One region of the Roseateles sp. DAIF2 genome, then DNA from elsewhere that is predicted to be linked to it. Evidence: riboswitches for the same ligand, from Rfam matches in the RefSeq annotation. Region 1 holds a riboswitch; the other holds the start of a gene.

Region 1 (14,847 bases):
AACTCGTCGACATCCTCGAAGCTGCGGTAGACCGAGGCAAATCGCACATAGGCGACCTTGTCGATCTTCTTCAGCTCGCGCATCACCAGCTCGCCGAGCTTGGTGGAGGGCAGCTCGCGCGCGCCGCTGGTCAGCAGCTTTTCCTCGATGCGGGCCAGGGCCGCATCGATCAGTTCGATGCTCACCGGCCGCTTGCGCAGCGCCAGCTGCATCGAGGCGCGCAGCTTGCTCGGGTCGAAGTCGGCCCGGGTGCCGTCCTTCTTTACCACCGCGGGCAGCGCGATCTCGGCTCGCTCGTAGGTGGTGAAGCGCTTGTCGCAGCCCAGGCAGCGCCGCCGGCGCCGCACCACATCGCCCTCATCCGACTCCCGGGTCTCGACGACCTGGGTCTCGGTATGGGTACAGAAGGGGCAGCGCATCGGCGGGCTTCGGGCGCGGCTTAGCGGTAGACCGGGAAGTCGCGGGTCAGGGCCGCGACCTTCTCGCGCACCGCGGCCAGGTTGGCCTCGTCATGCGGCTTGTCCAGCACATCGGCGATCAGGTGGGCGGTGGCGCGCACCTGCTCTTCCTTGAAGCCGCGCGTGGTCATCGCCGGGGTCCCTAAGCGGATGCCGCTGGTGACCATCGGCTTTTGCGGGTCGTTCGGGATGCCGTTCTTGTTGCAGGTCATGTGGGCGGCGCCCAGGATGGCCTCGGCTTCCTTGCCGGTCAGACCCTTGGGGCGCAGGTCGACCAGCATCACATGGCTCTCGGTGCCACCGGAGACGATGCGCAGGCCGCGCTCGATCAGGGTCTCGGCCAGCACCTTGGCGTTCTTGACCACCTGTTCCTGGTAGGCCTTGAACTCAGGCGACAGCGCTTCCTTGAAGGCCACGGCCTTGCCGGCGATGACATGCATCAGCGGGCCGCCCTGGATGCCCGGGAAGATGGCCGAATTGATCTTCTTGGCGATCTCTTCGCTATTGGTCAGGATGATGCCGCCGCGCGGGCCGCGCAGGCTCTTGTGGGTGGTGGAGGTCACCACGTCGGCATGCGGCACCGGGTTCGGGTAGGCGCCCGCGGCGATCAGGCCGGCGTAATGCGCCATGTCGACCATGAAGTAGGCGCCGATCTCCTTGGCGATCTTGCCGAAGCGCTCGAAGTCGATGCGCAGGCTGTAGGCCGAGGCGCCGGCGATGATCAGCTTGGGCTTCTTCTCGCGGGCCAGGGCTTCCATCGCGTCGTAGTCGATCTCTTCCTTGGCGTTCAGGCCATAGGAGATCACGTTGAACCACTTGCCGCTCATGTTCAGCGCCATGCCGTGGGTCAGGTGACCGCCTTCGGACAGGCTCATGCCCATGATGGTGTCGCCCGGCTGCAGCAGCGCGAAGAACACGCCCTGGTTGGCCTGCGAGCCGGAGTTGGGCTGCACATTGGCAAAGTTGGCGCCGTAGAGCTGCTTCAGGCGGTCGATCGCCAGCTGCTCCACCACGTCGACATATTCGCAGCCGCCGTAGTAGCGCTTGCCGGGGTAGCCCTCGGCGTACTTGTTGGTCAGCTGGCTGCCCTGCGCCTGCATCACGGCCGGCGAGGTGTAGTTCTCCGAGGCGATCAGCTCAATGTGATCTTCCTGGCGACGGTTTTCGTTTTGGACGGCGGCCCAGAGTTCGGGGTCGACGTTGGCGAGGGTCGATTGGCTGCGATCAAACATGATGGTGGTGGGTCATGGTGAGGGTTGGGCCCGAGACGATCCGCCGCGACACATCGCGACAGGTGCTGGGCTGCCCAGGCGAACGGCTGATGTCGGCCGGGCCCGGGCCCTGAACCGTTCGCGCTCCCCGGTGGTCCACCACCTCGGGCCGTCGGCCGGTTGATGCCGTCCGCAGCCTTGATCGCCAGTTGCGCGAAGGCCCCAGTGTAGCGGACACCGGGGCCTTCTCGGAGAGAGAAAAATGTGCGGTTCGCGCGCTCAGTTCAGCAGGGCCACGCGCTCCGGATCCGGCGTCGCGGCCGGGGCCGACGCGGCGGCCTCGCGCACCGGGCGGGCGGGCGGGGTGTAGGCGCGGCCGGCGATCACCGACTTCATCTGCTCATGCTCGGCCAGCACGCGGTTGGCGTAGCCGGCATCGTCGGGCAGGTTGGCGGCGCCGACGTAGTAGCGCAGGCCGTCCTCCAGGCTGCCGGCGCGCTGGATGCACTCCTTCAGCACCTGCACGCCGACGCGCAGATTGGTGATCGGGTCGAAGGCGGCCAGGTTGCCGCCGAAGGCCTCGTACTTGTCGTCATGCACGCGGGTCATCACCTGCATCAGGCCCTGGGCGCCGACGGAGCTCTGCGCGAAGGGGTTGAAGCCGGACTCGATCGCCATGATGGCTAGGATCAGGGTCGGCTCGACGCGGGCGCGCTGGCCCACGGTCCAGGCTTCCTGCACCAGGCGGCTGATCGGCTCGGGCGCAACCTTGTAGCGGCGCGACAGCCACATCGCGACGGCGGCCTGCTGGCGCGGCAGATCCTTGGGATCGGCCGCGGTGGCACGCACCAGCGCTTCGGGCTCGGACAGGCCGGCCAGCGTGTTGCCGGAAGCCTCGGCGCGGGCCTCCTGGCGGGCGGTCAGCCAGCCGAAGGCCTCGGTTTCCAGCTTGTGGCGGAGATCCGCCTGGCTGCTGAACATCAGCAGCACAGCCACAACGGCCAGACCCAGCAGGGCCAGGGTGTTGTGGCTGACCACCAGCAGGCCTTGGCCGATGTCCTTGACGAACAAGGTAGCGGCCGCGGCGGCACCGCGGGTGAGGGATACGAAATCACGACGCGCTGTCATGCGACTCCTTTCTTCTCCGCCCTGTCATCGGGCCCGTTCCTGGTGGAGCAGGGCCTGCCGACATGGCAGTGATAATGGGCCGGCACATCTCGGATCCAGCCAAGCGACAAGCTTGGCGAGACCCGGGCCGGGTCCATCGGCAGCGGGGCGTCATCACCGTCCCAAGGCGACGACGCGGGTTAACCCTGAAGGCTTCAGGGCAGGCGGATTCTAAAGACCAAAAATAACCCGTCAAGCTTATAAGGCCAAGTTAAAATTACTTACAGTTATGAAGTACCGTGATCTTCGCGACTTTCTGCACAATTTGGAGGGGATGGGAGAGCTGCGGCGCGTTTCCGAGCCGGTATCCCCCCTACTTGAGGTGACGGCCCTCAGCGACCGGGTTTTGCGTGCCGGCGGCCCCGCGCTGCTGATCGAAAAACCGACCGGCCACAGCATGCCGGCCCTGACCAATCTGTTCGGCACCACCCGTCGCGTGGCGCTGGGCATGGGGGCCGAGAACCTGCAGGAGTTGCGTGACGTGGGTCATGTGCTGGCCAGCCTGAAGGAGCCCGAGCCGCCCAAGGGGCTGAAGGACGCCGGCCGCCTGCTGCAGATGGCCAAGGCCCTCTGGGACATGAAGCCCAGCCGGGTGCGCGAGGCGGCCTGCCAGCAGCAGATCCTGGAAGGCGCCGAGGTCAACCTGAAGCGCCTGCCGATCCAGACCTGCTGGCCCGGCGATGCCGGCCCGCTGATCACCTGGGGCCTGGTCGTGACCCGCGGCCCGCAGGGCGTGGCCCAGCCGCGCCGGCGCCAGAACCTGGGCATCTACCGCCAACAGCTGATCGGCCGGCGCCAGCTGATCATGCGCTGGCTGGCTCACCGCGGCGGCGCGCTGGACTTCCGCGACTTCGCGCTGGCCAATCCCGGCCAAGCCTTCCCGATCGCGGTGGCGCTGGGCGCCGACCCGGCCACGATCCTGGGCGCGGTGACGCCGGTGCCGGACAGCCTATCCGAGTACCAGTTCGCCGGCCTGCTGCGCGGCTCGCGCACCGAGGTGGTGGACAGCGGCGTCGGCGAGCCGGGCCATCCGCTGCAGGTGCCGGCCAGCGCCGAGATCGTGCTGGAAGGCCATATCCCGGTGGCGGAGCCGGGCTACAGCGCCGTCAGCGAGGACGGCGTGCCGCTGAAGGAGAAGGGCGGTTATCTGCACGCGCTGGAGGGGCCCTATGGCGACCACACCGGCTACTACAACGAGCAGGACTGGTTCCCGGTCTTCGAGGTCAAGCGCCTGACCCGGCGCAGCGATGCGATCTATCACAGCACCTACACCGGCAAGCCGCCCGATGAGCCCGCCATCCTGGGCGAGGCGCTGAACGAGGTGTTCGTGCCCATTCTGCAAAAGCAGTTCTCCGAGATCGTCGACTTCTATCTGCCGCCCGAGGGCTGCAGCTACCGGATGGCGGTGATCTCGATCAGGAAGGCCTACCCCGGCCATGCCAAGCGCCTGATGTTCGGGCTGTGGAGCTTTCTGCGCCAGTTCATGTACACCAAGTTCATCGTGGTGGTGGACGAGGACGTGAACATCCGCGACTGGAAGGAGGTGGTCTGGGCCATCACCACCCGCATGGACCCGGTGCGCGACACCACCCTGGTCGAGAACACGCCGATCGACTACCTGGACTTTGCCTCGCCGGTCAGCGGCCTGGGCGGCAAGATGGGACTGGACGCGACCAACAAATGGCCCGGCGAGACCCCGCGCGAATGGGGCCGCACGATCACGATGACGCCCGAGGTCTCGACACGCATGGAGGATCTGTACCGGCGCCTCTTCGGCTGAGGGCGGCCGTTTCAACTAGGGTTCGCCCAGGCTTGAACGCCCGTGGACGCTGGCCTACTGTTGTATGGCCTGCCAAGCAGGTCAAACCTCTGGCGCAGTCTCTGCGCGCCAGGAGCCCTGTAGCAGATGGCTGCAGAGCCCCAATGGTGGCGTAAGCCACCCGCCCCTCCCGGCCCCAGGCTTGGGAGGGGTTTGTCGTTTCTGGAGGCTGCTGTTTATCAACGGCCGCTGCGCAGCCCCAGCCATTCATAGACCACATAGCGGGTCTTGCGGATCGCGTCGCTGGAGGGGAACCAGTCGCCCAGGCTGTAGGGCGTCGTGGGCCGCAGCCCCAGCGGCGCCGGCACGACCTCGATGCCCAGTCCGGCGGCGGCCTCGCCAAAGGCGCGCAACGCGCGCGGCATATGCTGGCCATGGGTGACCAGCAGCACGCGGCGCACGCCGTCCTGGCGCAGCAGCGGCAGGCTCATGCGTGCGTTCTCGCGCGTGTCGCGCGAGCGGTCCTCGGCCCAGCGCAGCGGCAGCTGCCATTCCTCGCGCGCGGCCTGGCGCGCCAGCGCCGCCTCGGTGAGCTTCAGTTCCATCAGCTCGCGCGCCGGCCCGCCGGTGAAGCCCAGCGGCAGTCCGGTGCGGCGCGCCAGCCAGACGCCATAGCGCAGCCGCTCCAGGCTCAGCGGCTTCAGGGTCGGCCCGCCATATTCCGGGGCCTCGCGCTGCGCGCCGGCGCCCAGCACCAGCACGGCCGAGTCGGCCGGGTCCAGCCGCAGCCGCTCCAGCGCGGCCGCGTCCAGCGCCTGCACCGGCCCGAGCAGCGCGCGCTGCAGGCCGTCGGCGCCGACCTCGGTGAAGGCAAACCAGGTGCCCAGCAGCCCCGCACCCAGCAGGCCGCGGCCCAGCCAGCGATGCCGGCGCAGCAGGCCGGCGCCGAGCAGCAGCAGGACCAGCAGCGGTCCCGGCGGCAGCAGCAGGGGCAGCAAGAGGGGTTTGAGTTCGTGCAGGCTCTGGAGCAGCTCGTTCATCGGACCGGTGACAGCAAGAAGGAAAAAGGAGAAGGGCGGGCGCGGGCAGGCGCATGATGCTCAGCATGCAACGGAATGCAATCGGCGCCGGCCCTAGCGCGGCCGCCCGATAATCCGGCCGGTTCAAGAATCGCCCAGTTCCATGTCCATTGCCCTGTCGTCCCATCCCTGGCTACGCCGCCTGCTGATCATTCTGGCCGTGGCGGTGGCGCTGATGGGGCTGACGATGCTGCTACTGCCCTGGTGGCTGGCCGGCTCGGGCATGAAGCTGGCCAGCGAGGCCCTGGGCCGGCCGACCAGCGTCGGCGAGGTGCGCTTCCAGCCCTGGCGGCTGGGCCTGGTGCTGCGGGATCTGAAGATCTCGGGCCGCGAGGCCGAGGACCCGGCCCTGCTGGAGGTCGGCGAGCTGGACCTGGCGCTGTCGCTGCGCTCGCTGTGGCATCGCAGCCTGGTGCTGGAGTCGCTGACGGTGCAGCGGCCCACCCTGCGCCTGGCCCGTCTGGCCGAGGGGCGCTACGACATCGACGACCTGATCGAGCATTGGACGAAACCGCCGGCCGACCCGAAGGCCGAGTCCGACGGCCCCGGCTTCGCGCTCTACAACCTGCGCCTGAGCGAGGGTCAGGTCTTGCTGGACGACCGGCCCTACCAGCGCCGCCATGTGCTGGACCAGCTGCGCCTGGATCTGCCCTTCCTGTCCCAGCTCGACGCCCATGTGAAAGTGCATGTCGAGCCGCATCTGTCCGGGCGGCTGAACGCGCAGGGTTTCGATTTCGGCGGCGAGGCCTTGCCCTTCGCCGAGACGCGCGAGGCGGCGCTGAACCTGAAGTTCGCCGACCTGGACCTGAAGCCCTACCTGGCCTATTGGCCGCGCCAGCTTCCGCTCGCGCCGCAGAGCGGCCGGCTCAGCGCCGAGCTGCGCCTGGCCTTCGCGCAGGCGCCCACCAAGGCGCCGGAGCTGCGCCTGAGCGGGAGCCTCGGCCTGCGCGACGTGCTGCTGGACCAGGGCGAGCAGAAGGCCTGGCTTGGCTGGCAGGACCTGAGCCTGAAGCTGAAGGAGCTGCAGCCGCTGAAGCGCCAGCTGCTGATCGACGAGCTGCTGTGGACCGGCCCGCGCCTGGCGCTGCGCCGCGACGCGGCCGGGCGTGTCCTGCTGCCGCTGCCGCCCGCGTCCAGCAAGGATGAGGGCAAGAAGAACAACGGCAAGCAAGCCGCCGCGGAGCCCGGCTGGAAGATCGCGCTGCAGCGCCTGGAGCTGCGCCAGGCCGGGCTTGACTGGTCGGACGCCGGCGTCGGCGCCGAGCTGAAACTGCAGGAGCTGGGGCTGGAGCTGAAGGGCCTGAGCTGGCCGCTGCAGGGGCCCGCCGAGCTGCGTTTCGCGGCCGCGCTGCAGGGCCCGGACAAGGCCGCCGCGGCCAAGCTCGACGGCCAGGGCCGGCTCGGCGCCGAGGCCCTGGCGCTGGAGGCCGGCTGGCAAGACCTGGCCTTGGAGTGGCTGTCGCCCTATCTGCAGGCCGAGCTGCCGCTGGCGCTGCAGGGCCGGCTGGCCGGCAAGGCCGCGCTGGAGCTGGCCCGGCCGCTGGAGCCCGCGCCCGAGCAGCGCCTGGTCGCCAAGCTGCGCGAGCTGACGCTCGACGGGCTGCAGGCGCGGCAACTGCACAAAGGTCAGCAAGGCCAGGAGCTGCTGCGCCTGGCCGGCCTGAGCCTGGACGAGGTGAGCCTGGACCCGGCCAAGCGCCGCGTCGAGCTGGGCCAGCTGGACCTGCGCGAGCCGCGCCTGCAGCTGCGCCGCTCGGCCGCCGGGGTCTGGAATGTGCAGGAGCTGCTGCCGGCGCCGGCCAAGCCGGCAGCGGCAACGAGTGCCGAGGCACCCTGGGCGCTGCGCCTGGCCGGCCTGACGGTGGAGCGCGGCGGCCTGCAGCTCAGCGATGCCGCGGTGCAGCCGCTGAACCGGCGCGAGGGCGAGGCCGTGGGCGCGCCCTACCAGCTGGTGGTCGAGCAACTGCGCCTGAAGGCGCAGAACCTGAGCCCGGGCCAGGCCACCCGTTCGCCGGTGCAGCTGAGCCTGCAGCTGGGCCGGCCGGGGGCGCGGCGCGGCGCCGCGGCCGGCCTGGGCAGCGTGCAATGGCAGGGCGATCTGGTGCTGGCGCCACTGGCGGCGCGCGGCAGCCTGCGCGCCGAGCGCCTGCCGCTGCAGGCCTTCGACCCCTATCTGGATCCGGCGCTGGGCCTGCACCTGCGCCGCGCCGAGGCAGGTTTCCGCGGCGATTTCGCACTGAGCCAGGCCGCGGCCGGCCTGTCGGCCCAGGCCCGTGGCGACCTGCTGCTGGCCGACCTGCGCCTGCTGCAGACGCGCGAGCCGGAGAAGGGCCGGCGCGAGGTCGGCGAGGAGCTCTTGAGCTGGCAGGCGCTGAACCTGGCCGGGCTCAAGCTCGAACTGCAGCCGCAGCAGGTGCCGCGCGTCGAAGTGGCCAAGGCCAGCCTGAACGACTTCTATGCCCGCCTGATCGTCAACGAGCAGGGCCGCTTCAATCTGCGCGACCTGGGGCCGCGCGAGGCGGCCGAGGCCGCCGCTGCCGCCGCTGCGTCGGCGCCCGCCGCACCGGCCAGCGCCCCGGCCGCCGAGCCGGCGCCGGCGCTGCGGCTGAAGCTGGGCGAGACCCTAGTCAGCAATGGCAGCGTGGACTTCAGCGACCGCTTCATCCGCCCCAACTACAGCGCCAAGCTCACCGAGCTGCAGGGGCGGCTGGGCGGCTTCGAGAGCGGCAGCCCCGAGATGGCGCCGCTGACGCTGAAGGGTCGGGTGGCGGGCACCGGGCTGCTGGACATCAGCGGCCAGCTCAATCCCGGCACGCCGCTGGCGATGGACATCCGGGCCGCCGCCACCGACATCGAGCTGGCGCCGCTGTCGCCCTATGCCGGCAAGTACGCCGGCTATGCGATCGAGCGCGGCAAGCTCTCGACCAAGGTGCATTACCGCATCGCCGCCGGCGGCCAGCTGCAGGCGGACAACCAGATCGTGCTAAACCAGCTCAGCTTCGGCGAGAAGATCGACAGCCCCGACGCGACCAAGCTGCCGGTGCTGCTGGCGGTGGCGCTGCTGAAGGACGGCAACGGCGTGATCGACGTCAACCTGCCGGTCAGCGGCTCGCTCAACGACCCCGAGTTCAGCATCGGCGGCCTGGTGTTCCGGCTGATCATCAACCTGCTGGGCAAGGCGCTGACCTCGCCGTTCTCGCTGCTGATGGGCGGCGGCGGTGCGGAGCAGAGCCATGCCGAGTTCGCCCCGGCCAGCAGCGCGCTGCAGGAAACGACCCAGGCCCAGCTGGACAAGGTGGCCAAGGCGCTGACCGAGCGCCCCGGCCTGAACGTCACCCTGACCGGCTGGGCCGATCCGCAGACCGAGAAGGCCGCGCTGCAGGCCGCGCGGGTCGAGGCCTCGCTGCAGGCCGAGCGCCGGCGCGAGCTGCGCCGCCAGCAGAACGCCAGCGGCCAGGCCGCCGCAGAGGTGGCCGAGGCGCCGCTGAGCGCGGCCGAGCGCCAGCGCCTGCTGCGCGCGGTCTATCAGAACAGCAACCTGCCGAACCGGCCGCGCAACTTCATCGGCCTGCTGAAAGAGGTCCCGGCCGAGCAGATGCAGGCGATGCTGGCGGCCAGCCATGCGGTGGACGAGGAGGCGATGCGCCAGCTGGCGCTGCAGCGCGCGGTGGCGGTGCGCGACGCGCTGATCGCCAAGGGCGTGCCGAACGCGCGCCTGTTCCTGGCCGCGCCGCATCTGCAGGCGGCCAAGGCCCAGGAGGACAAGCCCTGGACCCCGCGGGTGGATTTGGCGCTGGCCGCACAGTAGTCACCGGCGCTCGGCTATGCTCTCGGCCCGGCAACAAGCGGGCTTCATCAGCGGGATTCCATCCATGAGCCAGGAACCACAAACCATCACCCTGGGCGGCGGCTGCTTCTGGTGCACCGAGGCGGTCTACGAACGCGTGCGCGGCGTGCTGTCGGTCGAGTCCGGCTACAGCAACGGCCAGCTTGCCAACCCCAGCTATGAGCAGGTCTGCTCGGGCCAGACCGGCCATGCCGAGGTGGTGCGCGTGCGCTTCGATCCGGCGCAGCTCAGCCTGCGCGAGGTGCTGGAGGTGTTCTTCGCGATCCATGATCCGACCACGCTGAACCGCCAGGGCGCCGATGTCGGCACCCAGTACCGCTCCGGCATCTACTTCCATACGCCCGAGCAGGCGGCGGTGGCGCGCGAGGTGCTGGCCGAGGCGCAAACGGCCCATGGCGGCAAGGTCGTCACCGAGCTGCTGCCCGAGGCCGACTACTACCGCGCCGAGGACTATCACCAGCATTACTACGCCCGCAATCCGGACCAGGGCTATTGCGCCTTCGTGGTCGCCGCCAAGGTGGACAAGTTCCTGTCCACCTTCAAGCGCCTGGTGCGCGATCCCGCATGATCGAGCTGCAGGGGCTGCGCTACCGCTACCACCAGGGCCCCGAGATTGCCTTCGCCGACTTCGCGCTGGGCGACGCCCCGGGCCTGCTGCTGCGCGGCGCCTCGGGCAGCGGCAAGTCGACCCTGCTGGCCCTGATGGCCGGGCTCCTGAGCGCCAGCGCCGGCAAGGTCGTGATGGCCGGCAGCGAGCTGGGCGCGATGAGCCCGCGCCAGCGCGATGCCTGGCGCGGCGCCACCCTGGGCTTCGTGCCGCAGCGCCTGCACCTGAGCGCCGCGCTGAGCGTGCGCGACAACCTGGGCCTGCCCTATCTGGCCGCCGGCTTGGGCGTCGAGGCGGCGCGGGTCGAGGAACTGCTGGCGCGCCTGGACCTGCGCGCCCAGGCCGAGCGCCGGCCGCACCAGCTGAGCCTGGGCCAGGCACAGCGCGTCGCGCTGGCACGTGCGCTGCTGCGCCGGCCGCGCCTGCTGCTGGCCGACGAGCCGACCGCCAATCTGGACGACGAGGCCGCCGCGGCCAGCCTGGACCTGCTGCAGCAGGCCGCGGCGGAGCAGGGCGCGGTGCTGGTGGTGGCCACCCATGACGGCCGCGTCGCCGAACGCCTGGGCGCTAGCTTGCCGAGCCTGGTGCTGCCCAAGCTGGGAGCTGTGCGATGAGGCGGCTGGCCGGCCTGGCCTGGCGCTATCTCTGGGCGCGGCCCCTGGTGGCGGCGCTGAACCTGCTGCTGCTGAGTCTGGGCCTGGCGGCGACCTGCTTCGTGCTGCTGGTCAGCGAGCAGCTGGAGGCCGGCGTGCGGCGCGACCTGGCCGGCATCGATCTGGTGGTCGGCGCCAAGGGCAGTCCGATGCAGATCATGCTGGCCGGCGTGTTCCACCTGGACGTGCCTACCGGCAACATCCCGCTGGCCACGGTCCAGCAGCTGCGCGGCCATCCGCTGGTGGCGCGTGCGGTGCCGATGTCGCTGGGCGACAGCCTGAAGGGTTACCGCATCGTCGGCACCACGCCCGACTATCTGCAGCTCTACAAAGGCCAGCTGCGCGAAGGCCGGCTGTGGGAGGCGCCGCTGCAGGCGGTGCTGGGCGCCGAGGCGGCGCGCGCCAGCGGGCTCAAGATCGGCGACCGCTTCGCCGGCAGCCATGGCCTGGGCGAGAGCGGGCACGAGCATGGCGAGCACCGCTACCAGGTGGTCGGCGTGCTGGAGCCCGGCGGCAGCGTGCTGGACCGCCTGGTGCTGACCGACCTGGCCTCGGTCTGGCAGGTGCACGAGGAAATGCATGCGGTCGATGCCGAGGACCGCGCGGCGCTGGAGGCCGAGCGCGAGGTGACGATGGTGCTGGTCGGCTACCGCAGCCCGCTGGCCGCGGTGAGCCTGCCGCGCTGGGTCAATGCGCAGGACGCGCTGCAGGCCGCGGCGCCTGCGCTGGAAACCGCGCGCCTGTTGCGCATGGTGGGCGCCGGCACCGAGGTGCTGCGCGGCTTCGGCGCGGTGCTGCTGCTGGCGGCCGGGCTGTCGGTGTTCGTCGCGCTGCTGCATGCGGTGCGCGAGCGCCAGGGCGACCTGGCGATGCTGCGCATGCTGGGCGCGCCGGCGCCGCGGGTGGCGACCCTGATCGGCCTGGAGGCGCTCTGGCTGGCCCTGCTGGCCAGCGCCCTGGGCCTGCTGCTGGGCCATGGCTTGACAGCTTTGCTAGGCTTTTTGCTGGCCCAGCAGCAATCGCTGCGCGTGGTCGGGACCTGGTTCTCCTGGTGGGAGCTGGCCGTGCCGGCCGTCGCGGTGCTGCTGGCCTTGTTCAGCGCGGCCTGGCCGGCCTGGCGGGCCTACCGCCTGGACGTGACCGAGCTGCTGCAAGCCCCCCACTAGACCCCAACGAAAGCACCTGATGAAGAAGAAGTCTCTGATCGCCGCCATCCTTCTGGCCTTGGGCGCCGCCACCGCGGCGCCGGCACAATCGAGCCCAGCGCCGGCCGCCACGGCCGCGCTGAGCGAACATGCGAAGAAGGACATCTCGCGCCATCGCGCGATGGCCAAGGCGCATGAGGACGCGGCCCGCTGCCTGGAAGGCGGCGAGACCGAGGAACGCTGCCAGAAGGCCCTGCTGGCCGCCTGCAAGGGCCTGGCGATCGGCAAATACTGTGGTTTGAAGCATGAACACTGAATCTCGTTCCTTCATCCGTCGCACCCTGCTGGCGGCGCTGTGCGGCCTGGCCGCGCTGTCTTCCGCGCAAGCGCTGGACGCCAACGGCGGCGCCGCGGTCGGGCAGGGCCCCGGCTATCACGATCCGCGCAGCCCCTTCAAGCCGCTGCAGGAGCGCGAGGGCGTGGTGTCCTGGCCGCTGCTGTCCTCGGTGACGGTGAAGGCCGAGAAGAACAAGCTGGTGCCCAGCTTCCCGGCGCCGGTGCAGGCGCTGGACAAGAAGACCGTCAAGGTGCAGGGCTTCATGATGCCGCTGGAGCCGGGCGACAAGCAGCGCCATTTCCTGCTGTCCTCGGTGCCGACCAGTTGCTCCTTCTGCGTGCCGGCCGGCCCGGAGGGGCTGATCGAGGTGCGCAGCAAGACGCCGGTGCGCTACACCCTGGAGCCGGTCACGGTCGAGGGCCAGATGGCGGTGCTGAGCAACGACCCTTATGGCCTGTTCTACCGCGTGATGGACGCGCAGCCGATCAACTGAAATGAAGGCCCACCCCCTACCGGCTTCGCCGGCCCCCTCAAGGGGGCACGCCCGCAGGCCCGGCAAAGCCGGATCCTCGGGCGTTGCTGGGCTGAGCCGGCTTTCGGCGCTGCGGATGATGTGGTGGCCTGACTTGTTCTATTTTTTCTCTTCCCGATGACCCTGCCGCGCCCGATGCCCCGGCCGCAACCCGCGCTGACGCGCTGGCTGCTCTGGCTGGCCCTGGCCCTGCTGCTGAGCGCGCAGGGGCTGGGCCAGTTGCACCGCATCGCCCATGCGCCGCAGCAGCACTCTCATTCGCATCACGAGGATGGCTGGGGCCATGCCAGCGGCAGCGCCGACTGCCAGATCCTCGACCATCTCGCCCATGAGGGCGGGCCGCTCCCGCTGGCCCAGCTCGCGCCGGCGCCACTGCCCCAGGGCTGGACGGCCGCGGCCGCGCCCAGCCCCGTCTTCCTGAGCGCACGCTGGTCCTACGGCGCGCGCGCACCGCCTCGGCCTCTCCAGGCCTGATTCTTTTCTCTTTCTTTTTTCCCTCTTTTGAATCGACGGCCGGCCGCGCCCAGAAGCGCGGCGCGGCCTCGCGCCCTTGCGCGCGACCCTGGAGAAGTCCCCGATGAACACGACGACCACGATCAAGACCCGCCTGGCGCTGGCGGCGGCCCTGGCCTGCCTGAGCGCCGGCAATGGCTGGGCCCAGCAGCAGGCAATGACGGCGGCCCCCGAGCAACTGCAGCCGGTGCTGGTGACCGGCAACCCGCTGCGCGACAAGGAGTCGACCCAGCCGAGCCTGCAGCTGTCCGGCGACGCGCTGACCCTGCGCCGCGCCGCGACCTTGGGCGAGAGCCTGGACGGCCTGCCCGGCGTGGCGGCCACCTATTTCGGCCCGAACGCGAACCGCCCGGTGCTGCGCGGCCTGGATGGCGACCGGGTGCGCCTGCTCAGCAACTCCGGCGCCTCGATCGACGCCTCTAGCCTCAGCTATGACCATGCGGTGCCGGTCAATCCGCTGGTGGTGGATCGCATCGAGGTGCTGCGCGGCGCGTCCGCGCTGCTCTATGGCGGCAGCGCGGTGGGCGGCGTGGTCAACACCCTGGACAAGCGCATCCCGCGCGCGGCCGCGCGTGGCCTGTGCGGCGCGGCCGAGCTGCGCCTGGGCGGCGCGGCGAACGAGCGCAACGGCGCCCTGACCCTGGACGGCGGCAACCAGGCCTGGGCCTGGCATGCCGATCTCTCCGGCCGCAAGGCCGACGACCAGCGCGTGCCCGGCGGCCGCGTGCGCAACTCGGCCAGCGACAGCCATGGCGGCGCCATCGGTGCCTCGGCGCTGTTCTCGCAGGGTTATGCCGGCGTCTCGCTGGAGGACTACCGCAACGACTATGGCGTCACGGTCGAGCCGGACGTGACGATCAAGATGCAGCGCCAGCGCCTGGCCACCGCCGGCGAATGGCGCGATGCCGGCGGCCCGCTGCCTCGCATCCAGTGGCAGGCCAGCCGCTCGATCTACGAGCACAAGGAGGTCGAGGGCTCGGGCGAGGTCGGCACCCTGTTCCGTAGCCGCGGCAACGACCTGCGCGTCGAGGCCGAGCATGCGCCGATCGGCCTTTCACATGGGGATTTGCGTGGCGTGGTCGGCCTGCAATGGGAGCGCTCCGACTTCTCGGCGCTGGGCGAGGAGGCGCTGGTGCCGGCCACGCGCAGCCGCTCCGGCGCGCTGTTCCTGCTCGAGCAGTACCGCAGCGGGCGGCTGTCGCTGTCGGCCGGCGCGCGAAAGGAGTCGGTGCGCATTGACTCCAGCGGCGATCTGCCGGGCGCCGAGGAGCCGCGCTTCGGCGCGGCCGAGGGCCGGCGCTTCGCGCCGCGCAGCCTGTCGCTCTCCGGCGGCTACCAGCTGAGCCCGGCCTGGAGCCTGCAGGCCAACCTGAGCGACACGCAGCGCGCGCCGATGTTCTACGAGCTCTATGCCAACGGCGTGCATGTGGCGACCGGCGCCTACGAGCGCGGCGATCCGGCCCTGGGGCTGGAGCGCGCGCGCGGCGTCGACCTGGGCCTGCGCTGGCAGGGCGCCGACAGGCGCCTGCTGCGCCTGAA
Region 2 (14,847 bases), 2.8 Mb from region 1:
ACCTGTCAGGTCATGACGATCGGCATGCTTGACGCCTGCTACCTAGGTGTACTGCTGTACTGGTACACATGACAGATGCCCTGCATTTCAGCGTCAACACCGGCGCCAGCGAACCGATCTACCGCCAGCTGGTGGCGGGTCAGGAAATCCCCTCGGTGCGCGAGCAGGCCCAGCTGCGGGCGGTGCACCCGATGACGATCTCCAAGGCCTACAGCCTGCTGGAGGTGGGGGGCTGCTGGCGGGCCTGCCGCTGCTGCTATGGCTCTCCGCCCTGGCGCGGCCGGGGCTGGCGCTGGCGGTGAGCGGCGGCATCGTGCTGCTGGGCGGCTGGATGGCGCTGTGTTCCAGCGTGCTGCAGCAGAACCATCCGCAGCTGGCCCGACTGATGCCCGGCCATGTGCAGCGCCTGCGTCAGGTGCTGCTGGCGAGCCTGGCGCTGGCGCCTGGCGATAGTCGCGCCGCAGGCCTTCCCGGCCGGGCGCGCCTGAGGGCGCAGCCCTACTGGATCCACTCCAGGATCTGCGGCGCCTGCAGCGCACCGCTGATGCGCTGCACCTCCTGGCCGGCGCGCAGCTGGGCCAGGGTTGGGATCGCGCGGATCGCGAAGCGCTGGGCCAGGCGGGGGTTGGCGTCGCTGTTGACCTTGACCATCAGCGCGAGGCCCTTCAGCTGCCTGGCGGCCTGGTTCAGCTGCGGCTCCATCATGCGGGCCGGGCCGCTCCAGGGGGCCCAGAAGTCGACCAGCACCGGCAGCTCGCTGCCGGCGACGACCGCGTCGAAGTTCGCCTCGGTCAGCTCCAGCACCTCGCCGCTGAGCAGCGGTCGGGCACAGCGTTCACAGCTGGGGTCGAGCCGCGCAGCGGCCTCGGGCACATGGTTTCGGGCTTGGCAATGGGAACAGGTGAGCAACATCTTGGGACCTTTCGCGGGCTGCCGATCGTTGCCGGCTGGCGCCCGTACGAAATTGTCCCGAGCCCGGTCGTTTCCAGGCGTTTCCGGATCGGCTCTTGCGTAACGGTCTGCGTCGAAATCGGGCCGCAAGGCCCATCAAATCGGCAATTCCGTGTAATACCGCCCACCGTGGAAGAGCAGCGGCTGGGCCTGCGGCTGGGCCTCGCAGCTCTCGACCTCGCCGACGAAGATGACATGGTCGCCCTCTTCGTAGCGGCTGCGGTTGGCGCATTCGAACACCGCGGCCACGCCCTCCAGCACCGGCGCGCCGCCGGCGCCCTCGCGCCAAGCCACGCCGGCGAAACGGTCGATGTCGCGGGTCGCGAAGCGCTGGGCCAGCGCCTTCTGGTCGGCGGCCAGGATATTGATCGCGTAATGCGAGCCGCGGCTGAACACCGCCATCGAGGCGGCGCTGCGCGCCAGGCTCCACAGCACCAGCGGCGGCGACAGCGAGACCGAGTTGAAGGAATTGGCGGTCAGCCCGACCAGGGTGCCGTCCGGGCCGCGCGCGGTGACGATGGTGACGCCGGTGGCGAACATGCCCAGGGCGGCGCGGAACTGCTGCGTGTCGAAATGGGCGCCCGCAACGGGCGTGGGAGGCGTGACCATGGGCGCTATTGTCGGTCAGGTCATTGATCTGGCTCAGAATACGGGCATGCATCACGACGACTTCCGCTGCCACGACGATCTGCGCCTGCCCTATGAACCCGCCTATGGTTTCGGCCGTTGCGCCTGCCGCGCCTGCGAGGGCGTTGCCGCGCCGCGCCGCCGCCTGTTCACCGGTCTGCTGGGCGCCGGAGCGCTGGGCGCGGCGCTGCCGGCCTGGGCCCGCGAGGGCGTCGAGGTCGGGTCGCAGAGCAGCATTTCCAAGCTGGTGCCGGCCGAGCAGGTCGAGCAGGCCGGCGCGCAGCAGTACCAGCAGATGATGGCCCAGGCGCGCCAGCAGAACGGGCTGGCGCCGGACGGCAACCCGCAGCTGCAGCGCCTGCGTGCGATCGCCGAACGCATCATTCCGCATTCCTACGGCTGGAACCCGCGCGCGCGCCAGTGGCGCTGGGAGGTCAACCTGCTGGGCAGCGCCCAGCTGAACGCCTTCTGCATGCCGGGCGGCAAGATCGCCTTCTATTACGGCATCCTCGAGAAGCTGAAGCTGAGCGACGACGAGGTCGCGACCATCATGGGCCATGAGGTGGCCCATGCGCTGCGCGAACATGCGCGCGAGCGCATGGCCAAGACCACCGCGACCCGCGTCGGCGCCAACCTGCTGTCCGGCCTGCTGGGCCTGGGCAATGTCGGCGACGCGGTGCTGAGCATGGGCAGCCAGCTGCTGACCCTGAAGTTCGGCCGCGAGGACGAGAGCGAGGCGGATCTGGTCGGCATGGAGCTGGCCGCGCGCGCCGGCTACAACCCGGCGGCCGGCGTCAGCCTGTGGCAGAAAATGGGCGAGGCCAGCAAGGGCGCGCCGCCGCAATGGCTGTCCACCCACCCGGCCGGCCCGAGCCGGATCCGCGACATCCAGGCCAACCTGCCCAAGGTCGAGGGCCTGTACGCGCGCGCCGAGAAGCCGGCGCGCCGCTACGAGGTCGCGCCGCCGCTGCCGGCGGCCAAGCGCGGCTGACGGCGCCGCCGGCTCACCAGCGCCCGGGCAGCGGCCGCAGCAGCTGGTAGCGCCCGGTGCCGGCGCGTGCCAGGTATTCGCCCAGCTCCAGGTCCTTGATCAGCTTGGAGACCATCTCGCGCGAGCAGCCCAGGCGCTGCGCCATCGCCTGGTGCGTCAGGCGCTCGTCCGGCGCGCTTTCCAGCAGGGCCTTCAGCCGGCCGTAGACATCGTTGAGCGCCAGCTGCTTGGTCGACAAGGTGGCCGCGCGGGCGCGCCGGATTACGCGGGTCAGCAGGTCCAGCGCGAATTCGGGGTGCTGGGCGATATGGGCCAGGATCGATTCGCGCGTCAGCATCACGCAGCGGCTCGGCTCCTCGGTGATCACGCTGGCCGAGCGCGGGCCGCCGTCCAGGCTCATCTCGCCGACGTAGTCGCCGGCGCCGTAGCTGCCATAGGTGACCTCGCGGCCGCGGGCGTCGCAGCCGAAGGCGCGCAGCCGGCCCGACAGCACCAGGTAGATGCAGTCGCCCTGCGTGCCCTCCTCGATCAGCAGGGTGCCCTTGCGATAGCTGCGCGCCAGGCCGCGCGCGGCCAGTTCGGCCAGCGGGGCGGGCAGGCCCGCCAGGGCGGGCTCGAGGATCGGCGCAAGAACGGCGGACGTGTCCATGGGCGCTCTCCAGGCCGACGGCCCGGGGAGGGGGCCGTTCGAAGCGCCACATGTTAGAGGATGTAAGTCGGCGCGTCAGTGTCAGTTGTACAGGGCGGACATCAGCGGCGGCAGCACCGCCAGCTGGCGCAGCAGCTCGCGGATGCTGGGGGCGCCGGACTTGGCGCGGATGCTCTGGATCTGGGTGCGCACCGTCGAGATCGCCACCCCCTGGCTCTGCGCGACGCTGCTGGGCTCATGGCCATCGCTGAGCGCCTTCAGCACCTCGGTCTCGGCCGGGGTCAGGCCGTAGCGCAGCGCGAACCATTGCGCGGCCAGCGCGCCGCAGAGCTGGCGCCGCTCCAGCACCAGCAGCACCGCGGCCTGCTCGACATCGCGATTCAGCGGCACCACCACCACATTGGCCTGCTCGCTGCCCTCGCCCAGGCGCAGCAGGCAGCGCCGGCCCTCGCCCTCGGCCTGGGCCAGGGCCTCGTACAGCGGCTTGATGTCCTTGGCGCTGCGGGCGCGCAGCTGGCCGCCCAGCAGCTGCAGCGGGTACTGCGCGTCCATGGTCTGGCGGGCGGCGCGGTTGCTGTGCAGCACCGCGCCGCGCTGGTTCAGCAGCAGCACGCCGTAGTCCAGTTCCTCCAGCACCAGCCCCAGCCAATGGCTGCTCAGTGAGGCCGCGGCGCGGCGTTCGCGGCGGAATTCGGGGCTCGGCGAGGCGGTGGCGATGTCCATCATGATGGGCTCCCTGTGCGGTGGTGAGGACGGAAGTAACAAACCGTACTGTCACCAAGCATAGGGAGACGCCCCGCGCGGCGGCGGTGAATCTTGCGGGCGGCTTTTGTGAAGAATTCACCTTGCCGCCCGGGCGCGGCTCAGGTATTGCGCAGGTAGGGGTTGCTGCGCCGCTCGCGGCCGAAGCTGCTCTCCGGGCCATGGCCGGGGATGAAGACCGTCTCGTCGCCCATCGGCCAGAGCCGCTCGGTGATCGAGGCGATCAGGGTCGCATGGTCGCCGCCGGGGAAATCGGTGCGGCCGATGCTGCCGGCGAACAGTACGTCGCCGACGAAGCAGCGCTGCGCCGCGGCCGAGTGGAACACCACATGGCCCGGCGTGTGGCCGGGGCAATGGCGCACGGCCAGGGTCTCGTGGCCGATCTGCAGCGTGTCGCCGTCCTGCAGCCAGCGCGTCGGCGTGAAGCCCTCGGCCGGCGGGAAGCGGAACATCGCGCTCTGCTGCGGCAGGCCGTCGATCCAGAACTGGTCGCCCGGGTGCGGGCCGATGATCGGCAGGCCCTGCTCGCGCGCCAGCTGGCCGGCGCCGCCGGCATGGTCGATATGGGCATGGGTCAGCCAGATCGCCTTCAGTGCCAGCCCCTGCTCGGCGACGGCGGCCAGCAGGCGCGGCAGCTCGCCGCCGGGATCGACCACCGCGGCGTCCAGGGTCTGGTCGCACCACAGCAGGGAGCAGTTCTGGGCGAAGGGCGTGACGGGGAGGGTGAGGTAGCGCAGGCTCATGGCCGGCGACTGTACGATGCCGGCCGGATCGCATGACTGGCGACGCGAGGTGGAGCCCCACCGTGGAGTGCGATCCCGGCCGCCGCTCGCCTGGGCATCACGATCACCCCACTCACATCTTTGCCAAGCAGGGAGCGGCACGGCATGCGCACATCGATCTCGATCCAGGGTCTGCAACTATTCGGTCATCACGGCCTGTACGAGGAGGAGCGCCGGCTGGGGCAGCGTTTCCTGTTCGACGTCCGCTGCCATCTCGCCGAGGTCCGGTCGCACCGCGACGACCGGCTCGAGCGCTCGATCGGCTACGACCGGCTGGCCGACGATGTCGCCCGGATCTCCGGCGCCCGCAAGTTCCAGACGGTCGAGGCGCTGGCGGAGGACATCGCGCGCGGCCTGCTCGGCGCCTATCCGCCGATCGCCAGCGTCGAGGTCGGCGTCAGCAAGGCCTGCCCGCCGATGGCCCATGTGCTGCAGGCGGCCCGGGTGGAGATCGCGATGTCGCGCGACGAACTCTGATGGCGAGCCTCCGCTGCCTCAGCCTTGCGTGTGGAACTCCGGCAGCAGTTCGCGGGCGAGCTCCTCCAGCTGCTCGGCCAGCGGGCGGCCGTCGTCCTGCAGGCCCAGCGCGACATGGTGGGTGCCGCCGGCGCGCATCTCGCGCAGGATCGCGGCCAGGCCCAGCCGGCCGGTGGCATAGCCCAGCGGGATCGGGCGGGCCGGGGCCCGCGGGTCGGCGTCCAGCTCCAGCCGCATCGCGGTGCCGAAGGCGCGGAACTCGCCCGGCGCGGCGCGCTCCACCGCGCTGCGCCACAGCCGATGGCGGGCCTGCTGGTCCTGCGGCTCGCGGTGGTAGGTGATCCAGCCGCCGGCGTTGCGCGCGATCCAGTCCACGCTCTGCCCGCCCGAGCCGACGGCCAGCAGCGGCAGCGGCCCCGGCAGGGCCGGCAGCAGCGAGAAGCTGCCGGTGTCGCCGTCCGGCGCCGGCAGGTCCGGCACGACGCGCGCGGGTTGCTCGGCGACCGCCGCGGCCACGGTCGCCCAATGTCGGCGGAACAGCTCGCGCCGCTCCTCGCCGTTCCGGCCGAAGGCCGCGTATTCCTGCGGCCGGTCGCCGGAGCCCAGGCCCAGGATGAAGCGCTCGCGCGACAGCAGCTGGGTCGAGATGGCGCCCTTGGCGATGTGCAGCGGGTGGCGCAGGGGCAGCACGATGGCGCCGCTGATCAGCGCGATGCGCTCGGTCTGGCCGGCCAGCGCGCCCAGCAGCACCCAGGGATCCAGATGCCCGACCGGATCGGCATAGCCGGCGCTGTTCAGCGGCACATCGCGCACCCACAGCGCGGCATAGCCGAGCCGGTCGGCCAGCCGGGCCAGCGCCAACTGCTCATGGAAATCCGCCACCGTCCGGCCGCGGCCGAGCAGCGGCAGGGACAGGCCGATCGAGAGCTGCCCCTCCCTGAAAACCCGCGCGAAGGTGTTGTGGCTGGTCATGATGGTGTGCTGCTCGCCCATAGCTGCCCAGCTGGGGGCGTTGCGCCGCGCTTCAACGGCCCGGCGATACTGCGCGCACCATGCCCGCTACCGCCGCCCTCCATCGCGCCCAGGTGTTCGCCACACCCTGGTCCGGCGTGTTCGGCACCTGGATCGAGAGCGGGCGCAGCTTCGGCCGCCATTGGCATGAGGTGTTCGGCCTGGGCCTGGTGCTGCAGGGCGCGCAGGCCTCGGCCAGCGGGCGCGGGCCGGTCGAGGCCTTCGCGGGCGACCTGATCACCAGCAATCCGGGCGAGCTGCATGACGGCCGGCCGCTGGGCGGCGATGCGCGGCGTTGGGCCATGCTCTATCTGGAGCCGGCGCTCTTGCCCGACCAGGCGCTGACCCAGCCGGTGATCCGCGACGCACGCCTGGCGCAGACCCTGCGCCTGCTGTTCGCGCAGCTGCGGGCCTGGCAGGCGGGCGGTGAAAACGATGCCGCGCGCCTGGCCTGCGACGAGACCTTCGCGGCGGCGCTGGGCCTGCTGGGCGATGCCTATTCGACCGCGCCGCTGGCGCCGCCGACGCAGGGGCCGGTGCCGGCCGCGTTGCGGCTGGTGCATGAGCGCCTGGCCGATGCGGCGGAGCTGGCGGCGCCGGGGCTGGACGAGCTGGCCGCGCTGGCCGGGCTCAGCAAGTACCAGCTGCTGCGCCGCTTCGAGCAGCGCTACGGCCTGCCGCCCCATGCCTGGCTGCTGCAGCGCCGCGCCGAGCGGGCGCGCGGACTGATCGGCGCCGGCAGCGCGCTGGCCGAGGCCGCGGCGGCGGCCGGCTTTGCCGACCAGAGCCACATGACGCGGGTGTTCACGCGCCAGTTCGGCTTCACGCCCGGTGCCTGGCGGCGCGCGGTGGCCGGGCCGCAATAACGTTCAAGACCCGCCGGGGCGGCGTGCCCAGACTGCGGCTTTTCTTTCCTTCCCGGATGGATCGAGCCGTGATGACGAAGCGCATGTCGGAATCGTTGAAGGGCCAGCTGCTGTGCAGCCTGGCGATGGTGCTGGTCGGCAGCACGGTGGTGGTCAGCAAGATCATCGGCCAGGGCGTCGAGCCCTTCCTGGCCACGGCGCTGCGCCATGCGGCCGCGCTGCCCCTGCTGGGTCTGCTGTGGTGGTGGCAGCGCACGCCGCTGCCGCGCCTGGACCGGCATGACCTGCTGCTGCTGGTATTGCAGGCGGCGGCGGGCAGCGTCGGCTACACGGTGCTGCTGATCCTGAGCGTGGGCTGGGCCAGCGCGGCCGATGCCGGCGTCGTGGCCGGCACCCTGCCGGCGATGGCGGCGCTGTTCGCGCTGCTGTTCCTGGGCGAACGCCCGGGCGCGCGGCTGCTGGGCTCGCTGGCGCTGGCGACCCTGGGCGTGATGGCGCTGGCCTTTGCGCCGGACAGCGCCGCGGCCAAACCCACCCGGCTGCTGGGCATCGCCGCGGTGCTGGCGGCGATCGCCTGCGAGGCGCTGTTCATCCTCGGCAACAAGCGCCTGCGCCGGCCGCTGCCGCCGCTGCCGATGTCGACCCTGATGTGCGCCGGCGGGCTGCTGCTGTCGGCGCTGCCGGCCTGGTGGCGCAGCGAGGGCGCGCTGCCGCGGCTGGAGCCGGCGGCGCTGCTGGGCATCCTGTACTACGCCTGGGTGCCGACGGTCGGCGGCTTCCTGCTCTGGTATGCCGGCAGCGCCCGCACCAGTGGCAGCCGCGCCGCGCTGGCCACGGTCTGGCTGCCGGTGGCGGCGCTGGGGCTGTCGATGCTGGTGCTGGGCGAGCCGGTCGGGCCGGCGCAGGGCATCGGCCTGTTGTGCGTGCTGGGGGGCTTGGTGCTGGCGGCGCTGCCGGGGCGGCAGGAGCCGGCGGCGGCCCCGCGGCGCGAGGTGCTGCCAAGCTCCTGACAGGATTGGGCCGGAGGCGCGCGATACTGTTTTTCCAGACAGTTGATGCAGGCGTTGTCGATCCGCGGACCCGGTGTTCGTCGTGCTTGGGTAACGCCAGGGAGCTTCACCAATGACGACCGCTATCACCCCCGACAACAATCTCGCCGAGGCCGTGCCGGCCAAGGCCACCCGCCGCGAATGGATCGGCCTGGCCGTGATCGCCTTGCCCTGCCTGGTCTATGCGATGGACCTGACGGTGCTGAACCTGGCGGTGCCGGCGCTCAGCACCGCACTGAAGCCCAGCGCCTCCGAGCTGCTGTGGATCATCGACATCTACGGCTTTCTCGTCGCCGGCTTCCTGATCACGATGGGCACCCTGGGCGACCGCATCGGCCGGCGCCGCCTGCTGCTGATCGGCGCGGCCTTCTTTGCCGTCGCGTCGGTCTTCGCGGCCTTTGCCCAGAGCGCGGCGCAGCTGATCGCGCTGCGCGCGCTGCTCGGCATCGCCGGCGCGACCCTGGCGCCGTCCACCCTGTCGCTGATCCGGAACATGTTCCATGACGAGCGCGAGCGCCAGTTCGCGATCGGCATCTGGATCACCGCCTTCTCGGTCGGCAGCGCGGTCGGCCCGCTGGTCGGCGGCCTGCTGCTGCAGTATTTCTGGTGGGGCTCGGTGTTCCTGCCGGCGGTGCCGGTGATGGCGCTGCTGCTGCTGGTCGGCCGGCGCCTGCTGCCCGAGTACCGCGACGAGAACGCCGGCCGCATCGACCCGGCCAGCGTGGCGCTGTCGCTGGCGGCGGTGCTGACCCTGATCTATGCGCTGAAGGCGATGGCCGAATATGGCCCCAGCCCGCTGCGCTTCGGCCTGCTGCTGCTGGGGCTGGCGATCGGCGCGCTGTTCCTGCGCCGCCAGGGCCGGCTCGACTACCCGCTGCTGGACCTGAAGCTGTTCCGCCTGCCGACCTTCCGCGCGGCGATCGCGGCCTATGGCCTGTCCTGCCTGGCGATGTTCGGCGTCTACATCTTCATCGCCCAGTTCCTGCAGCTGGTGCTGGCCCTGACGCCGCTGCAGGCGGGCTGGGCCACCGTGCCCTGGGCGCTGGGCTTCGTGGTCGGCTCGATGGTGGTCGCCCCCAAGCTGGCGCAGCGCTACAACCCCGGCGCGGTGCTGGTCTGGGGCCTGGCCGCCGCGGCCGTCGGCATGGCGCTGATGCTGCTGGTGGGCGACAACGGCACCTCGGCGCTGGCCCTGCTGATCGCCGGCATGGTGATCATCAGCCTGGGCATGGCGCCGGTATTCGCGATCGGCACCGAACTGATCATCACCTCGGCGCCGCCGGAACGCGCCGGCGCGGCCTCGGCGATCGCCGAGACCAGCTCCGAGTTCTGCGGCGCGCTGGGCATCGCGCTGTTCGGCAGCCTGGGCACGCTGATCTACCGCCACCAGCTGAGCGCGGCCTGGGGTGCCGAGCTGCCGGCCGAGGCCCTGGCGACCCTGGGCGGCGCGCTGTCCAGCGCCCGCGCGCTGCCGCCGGACCAGGGCCAGATCCTGCTGGCCCAGGCCCGCATCGCCTTTACCGACGCGCTGCAGTTCACCGCGCTGTGCGGCGCGGCCCTGGTGATGATGGCCAGCGTGCTGGCGGCGAAGCTGCTGCGCAGCGGCGGCGGCAAGGGCGAGCCGTCGCAGTCCGGCGACGAGGCGGCGCGATCGGCCTGAGTCCGGAGGAGCCCGCCGGCAGGTTCCGGCGGGCTTGTATTAAATTCCATATTTCAACTATGATGGAAATATGGAAGAAAACGATGTCGTCAAATCCCTGGCCGCGCTGGCCCAGCCCGCGCGGCTGCGGATATTCCGCACCCTGGTGGTGGCCGGCCCGCTGGGCCTGACACCCGGCGCGCTGGCCGAGGCGCTGGAGCTGGCCGGCTCGACCCTGTCCTTCCACCTGAAGGAACTGCTGAACGCCGGCCTGGTGAGCCAGCAGCGCGAGGGGCGCCAGCTGATCTACCGCGCCGAGTTCGCGCGCATGAACGCGCTGCTGGGCTTCCTGACCCAGAACTGCTGCCAGGGCGCGGATTGCGCCGTGCCGGCCCGTTCCTCCTCCTGCTGCTGAGCCGACCCGGAGCCCCGCGATGTTCCACGTCCTGATCCTGTGCACCCACAACTCGGCCCGCAGCGTGCTGGCCGAGGGCATGCTGAACCATTGGGCCGCGCGGCTCGGCCGGCCGGTGCGCGCGCACAGCGCCGGCAGTGCGCCGAGCGGCCGCATCAACCCCTTCGCGCTGGAGGCGCTGCGCAACGTCGGCGTCGATACCGCGGACTTTCGCAGCAAGAGCTGGGACGAGTTCACGGCGCCCGAGGCACCGCCGCTGTCCCTGGTCATCACCGTCTGCGACAGCGCGGCGGCCGAGCAATGCCCGGTGTTCTTTGGTGGCCAGGGCCAGCCGCTGAAGCTGCACTGGGGCTATCCCGACCCCTCCGACGCCGAGGGCGGCGACGCGGGCAAGCGCCGTGCCTTCGAGCTGACGCGCCAGGCCATCGGCTATCGCATGCTGCAGCTGCTTGCCCTGCCGCTGGAACAGATGGACAAGGCGGCGCTGCAGGCCGCGCTGCTTGAGATCGGCCGCCGTTGATATGAGCTCCACCCTCCCCATGAATCCGTCGCCGCAGTCCGATGCGCCCGCGCCGATGAGCGTCTTCGAGCGCTACCTGAGCCTCTGGGTGTTCCTGTGCATCGTCGCGGGCATCCTGCTCGGGCAGTGGATGCCGGAGCTCTTCCATGCCATCGGTCGCATGGAGTACGCCCGGGTCAATCTCCCGGTGGGCCTGCTGATCTGGGTGATGATCATCCCGATGCTGCTGAAGGTGGACTTCGGCGCGCTGCACCAGGTCGGGCGGCATTGGCGCGGCATCGGTATCACGCTGTTCATCAACTGGGCCGTCAAGCCCTTCTCGATGGCCCTGCTGGGCTGGCTGTTCCTGCGCCAGCTGTTCGCGCCCTGGCTGCCGGCCGGACAGATCGACGGCTATGTCGCCGGCCTGATCCTGCTGGCCGCCGCGCCCTGCACGGCGATGGTCTTCGTCTGGAGCCGGCTGACCAGGGGCGACGCGCTGTTCACGCTGTCCCAGGTGGCGCTGAACGACGCCATCATGGTGTTCGCCTTCGCGCCCATCGTGGCGCTGCTGCTGGGCATGTCATCGATCATCGTGCCCTGGAGCACCCTGATCACCTCGGTGCTGCTCTACATCGTGATCCCGGTGATCCTGGCCCAGCTGTGGCGCAGGGCGCTGCTCAAGCGCGGGCAGGCTGCCTTCGATACGGCGCTGGCCAGGATCGGGCCCTGGTCCATCGCCGCGCTGCTGGCCACGCTGGTGCTGCTGTTTGCCTTCCAGGGCGAGGCGATCCTGCAGCAGCCGCTGGTGATCGCGCTGCTCGCCGTGCCGATCCTGATCCAGGTCTTCTTCAATGCGGGCCTGGCCTATTGGCTGAACCGTCGCGCCGGCGAGTCGCACAGCGTGGCCTGCCCCTCGGCCCTGATCGGCGCGTCGAACTTCTTCGAGCTGGCCGTCGCCGCCGCGATCAGCCTGTTCGGTTTCCATTCCGGCGCCGCCCTGGCCACCGTGGTGGGTGTGCTGATCGAGGTGCCGGTGATGCTGTTGGTGGTGCGCTGGGTCAATGCCAGCAAGGGCTGGTACGAGGCGGGCGCCGCGCGTCGCGCCTGACGCCGAGGCCGGCCGCGTGCCGGCTTTGTTTGGTCTAGATAGATGCTATTAACAACTAATAAGTTGAGACCTAAGATGCGTCGAATTGGTTGCTATCCACAACTTCATGAGCCAAGCGAACAAGCCCTCCCTGCCGGCCGGCGAACTGCTGCGCGAGGTGGCGCGGCTGTACAGCCGCGCGCAACGCGTCGTGGCCGACTGCTGCGAGAACACCACGCCGACCCAGTGCCACATCCTCACCGAGCTGGCCCGCGCCGAGGCGCCGCTGCCGCTGTCGGAGCTGGGCGCGCGGCTGCTGCTGGAGAAGAGCTGGGTCAGCCGGGCCGTGGAGGGGCTGGCGGGCAAGGGCCTGGTCCTGAAGACCGACAACCCTGCCGACGCGCGCAGCTGGCTGGTGGGGCTGAGCCCGGCTGGCGCGGCACGGGTTAGCCGGCTCAACAACCTGCTGGACGGCCATGCGGCGCAGCTGCTGGCCACCCTCCATCCCGCGCAGCGCGAGCAGATCGAAGCCTCGCTGCTGCTGCTGCTCAAGACCCTGCGCGCCGACCCCAGTGCCACCTGCTGCCTGCCGGCCGGCGAACGATCCAAGGACGCAAACACATCATGACGACGATCCCCGCGCTGTCCCTGCGCCAAGCCGGCCCGGCCGACTGGAGCGCCATCGAGACCCTGCTGCTGGCCCATGGGCTGCCGACCCAGGGCGCCCGCGAGCACCTCGCCCATTTCCTGCTGGCCCATCAGGGCGGCGAGCTGGTCGCCTGCGCCGGCATCGAGCGCTATGGCGACCTGGGCCTGCTGCGCTCGGTCGCGGTGGCACCGGGCCTGCTGCGCCAGGGCATCGGCGGCAGCCTGCTCGCCACTCTGCTGACGCAGGCGCGCCGGCGCGGCCTGCACCGGCTCTACCTGCTGACCACGACGGCTGCCGCCTATTTCGAGCGCCTGGGCTTTCAGCGCCTGCCGCGCGCCGACCTGCCCGCCGCGCTGCAGGCCTCGGCCGAGCTGCGCGGCGCCTGCCCGGCCTCGGCCACCGCGATGGCGCTGAGCCTGATCGAGGCCGGTTCGATGGACGATAAACTGCCGGTGGCGGTGCTGGGTGCCGGCCCGGTCGGCCTGGCCGCCGCGGCCCATCTGCTGGAGCGCGGCCTGCGGCCCCTGATCCTGGAGGCCGGCAGCTCGGTCGGTGCGCATCTGCTGGACTACGGCCATGTGCGCCTGTTCTCGCCCTGGCGCTTCAATCTGGACGCCGCGATGGCGCGCCAGCTGCGCGCCGCGGGCGGCTGGCAGGCGCCGCCCGAGGAGGCGCTGCCGCTGGCGCGCGAGGTGGTGGAGCAGGTGCTGCGGCCCTATGCCGCGCTGCCGGCGGTGGCCGCGGCGCTGCGGCTCTCGACCCGGGTCACCGCGATCAGCCGCGAGGGCTTCGACAAGGTCAAGACCGCCGGCCGCGAGCAGGCGCCCTTCCTGATCCGCGCCCGGCAGGCGGACGGCGGCGAGATCGAGCTGCGCGCCCGCGCGGTGATCGACGCCACCGGCACCTGGGGCCAGCCGAATCCGGCCGGCGCCAACGGGCTGCCGGCACCCGGCGAGTCCGCACTGGCCGCGCGGCGCATCGCCTACGGCATTCCCGATGTGCTGGGCGCGGCGCGCGAGCGCTATGCGGGGCGCCGCACCCTGGTGGTGGGGGCGGGCCATTCGGCCGCCAATGTGCTGCTGGACCTGGCCACCCTGGCCGAGCAGGTGCCGGGCACCCGGCTGGCCTGGGCCACACGCAGCCCCGCGCCCGAGCGCGCTTTCGGCGGCGGCGCGCGCGACGCGCTGCCGGCGCGGGGCCGCCTGGGCTCGGCGCTGCGCGCCCTGCGCCGCGACGGCCGACTGGAGTTCTTCGGCGGCCTGCGCATCACCGCGCTGCGCGAGGCGGCGGACGGAAGCATGACGGTGCAGGGGCAAGATCTGACCCTGGACGGATTCGACCAGTTGATCGTCGCCACCGGCCAGCGACCCGACCTGGGCCTGACGCGCGAGCTGCGCCTGAAGCTCGATCCCTGGCTGGAGTCGACCGAGGCGCTGGGGCCGCTGATCGATCCCAATCTGCACAGCTGCGGCACGGTGCGCCCGCATGGCCACCGCGAGCTGGCGCATCCGGAGCCGGGCTTCTACACCCTGGGGGTCAAGAGCTATGGCCGCGCGCCGACCTTTCTGATGGCGACCGGCTTCGAGCAGGCACGCTCGGTGGCCGCGGCGCTGGCCGGCGATCTGGCGGCGGCCGACCGGGTCGAACTGGAGCTGCCGCAGACCGGGGTCTGCGGCATCGGCATCCCGGTGCAGCCGGCGGCGGGCGCCGCGGCGACGCGCAGCGCCTGCTGCGGCTGAGCCGGGCTTACTTCAGCGCGAAGCGCACATTGACCGGCTTCTTGCCGGCCAGCTGCACCAGCGCGACCACCTTGGTGCCGGCGCCGACCTTGAAGGCGCCCTTGGCTTCCAGCCGCTCGGTACCGGCCGGGCTCAGGCTGGCCTCGCTCTTCTCGGTGCCGTTGAGCAGGGTCAGCTTGGCGCTGGCACCAGCCAGCGCGGCGGGCTTGCCATGGTCGCGCACATAGAGCGCGAGCTGGTCGGCCTTAGCGACCAGCTCGAAGTCCAGATCGCTGGCCTCGGCGACCACGCCGCCATGCAGGGGCTTATGCTCATGATGGTGTTCGCCGGCGGCGAAGGCGGTGCCCGCGGCGAAGGCCAGCAGGGCGCTGGACAGCAGTTGCTTGATCATCGTTCTCTCTCCTTGGTTTGTTGGCAAAAGTAGGCAGGGATCAGAAGGCCTCGGCCTGGCCGTTGTTGGCCAACTGCTCGGCGGCGCGGCGGCCGAACAGCTTGAACATCACCGGGGTCAGGAAGGTATCGAGCAGGGTGGCGCTGACCAGGCCCGAGAAGATCACCACCGCCACCGGATGCAGGATCTCGGTGCCGGGGCGCTCGGCCTCGAACAGCAGCGGCGCCAGCGCGAAGGCGGTCACCAGCGCGGTCATCAGC

The links. A riboswitch is a leader RNA that binds a small molecule or an ion and turns the genes downstream of it on or off. The one in region 1 is predicted to bind ZMP and ZTP.
Region 2: it holds a riboswitch for ZMP and ZTP, as region 1 does, so the genes downstream of both, folB (dihydroneopterin aldolase) here and glyA (serine hydroxymethyltransferase) in region 1, are expected to answer to the same signal.

What each region holds. Positions count from the first base shown of each region.
Region 1 covers NZ_CP049919.1:2,978,153-2,992,999, forward strand. The annotation lists gene nrdR (transcriptional regulator NrdR) at 1-419, opposite strand, end outside; gene glyA (serine hydroxymethyltransferase) at 440-1,690, opposite strand; ZMP/ZTP riboswitch at 1,756-1,892, opposite strand; gene G8A07_RS13600 (lytic transglycosylase domain-containing protein) at 1,949-2,797, opposite strand; gene ubiD (4-hydroxy-3-polyprenylbenzoate decarboxylase) at 3,066-4,616, shown strand; gene G8A07_RS13610 (YdcF family protein) at 4,835-5,635, opposite strand; gene G8A07_RS13615 (DUF748 domain-containing protein) at 5,778-9,482, shown strand; gene msrA (peptide-methionine (S)-S-oxide reductase MsrA) at 9,547-10,089, shown strand; gene G8A07_RS13625 (ABC transporter ATP-binding protein) at 10,086-10,742, shown strand; gene G8A07_RS13630 (ABC transporter permease) at 10,739-11,947, shown strand; gene G8A07_RS13635 (hypothetical protein) at 11,967-12,242, shown strand; gene G8A07_RS13640 (DUF3299 domain-containing protein) at 12,232-12,756, shown strand; gene G8A07_RS13645 (hypothetical protein) at 12,931-13,269, shown strand; gene G8A07_RS13650 (TonB-dependent receptor) at 13,373-14,847, shown strand, end outside.
Region 2 covers NZ_CP049919.1:5,740,614-5,755,460, reverse strand. The annotation lists gene G8A07_RS26505 (hypothetical protein) at 69-302, shown strand; gene G8A07_RS26500 (thioredoxin family protein) at 499-873, opposite strand; gene G8A07_RS26495 (flavin reductase family protein) at 1,048-1,560, opposite strand; gene G8A07_RS26490 (M48 family metallopeptidase) at 1,607-2,569, shown strand; gene G8A07_RS26485 (Crp/Fnr family transcriptional regulator) at 2,583-3,218, opposite strand; gene G8A07_RS26480 (LuxR C-terminal-related transcriptional regulator) at 3,300-3,944, opposite strand; gene G8A07_RS26475 (MBL fold metallo-hydrolase) at 4,082-4,723, opposite strand; ZMP/ZTP riboswitch at 4,746-4,826, shown strand; gene folB (dihydroneopterin aldolase) at 4,868-5,239, shown strand; gene G8A07_RS26465 (TIGR03571 family LLM class oxidoreductase) at 5,258-6,211, opposite strand; gene G8A07_RS26460 (AraC family transcriptional regulator) at 6,292-7,116, shown strand; gene G8A07_RS26455 (DMT family transporter) at 7,188-8,126, shown strand; gene G8A07_RS26450 (MFS transporter) at 8,239-9,825, shown strand; gene G8A07_RS26445 (helix-turn-helix transcriptional regulator) at 9,896-10,219, shown strand; gene G8A07_RS26440 (arsenate reductase ArsC) at 10,239-10,739, shown strand; gene arsB (ACR3 family arsenite efflux transporter) at 10,759-11,829, shown strand; gene G8A07_RS26430 (MarR family winged helix-turn-helix transcriptional regulator) at 11,936-12,436, shown strand; gene arsN2 (arsenic resistance N-acetyltransferase ArsN2) at 12,433-14,196, shown strand; gene G8A07_RS26420 (hypothetical protein) at 14,204-14,587, opposite strand; gene G8A07_RS26415 (efflux RND transporter permease subunit) at 14,628-14,847, opposite strand, start outside.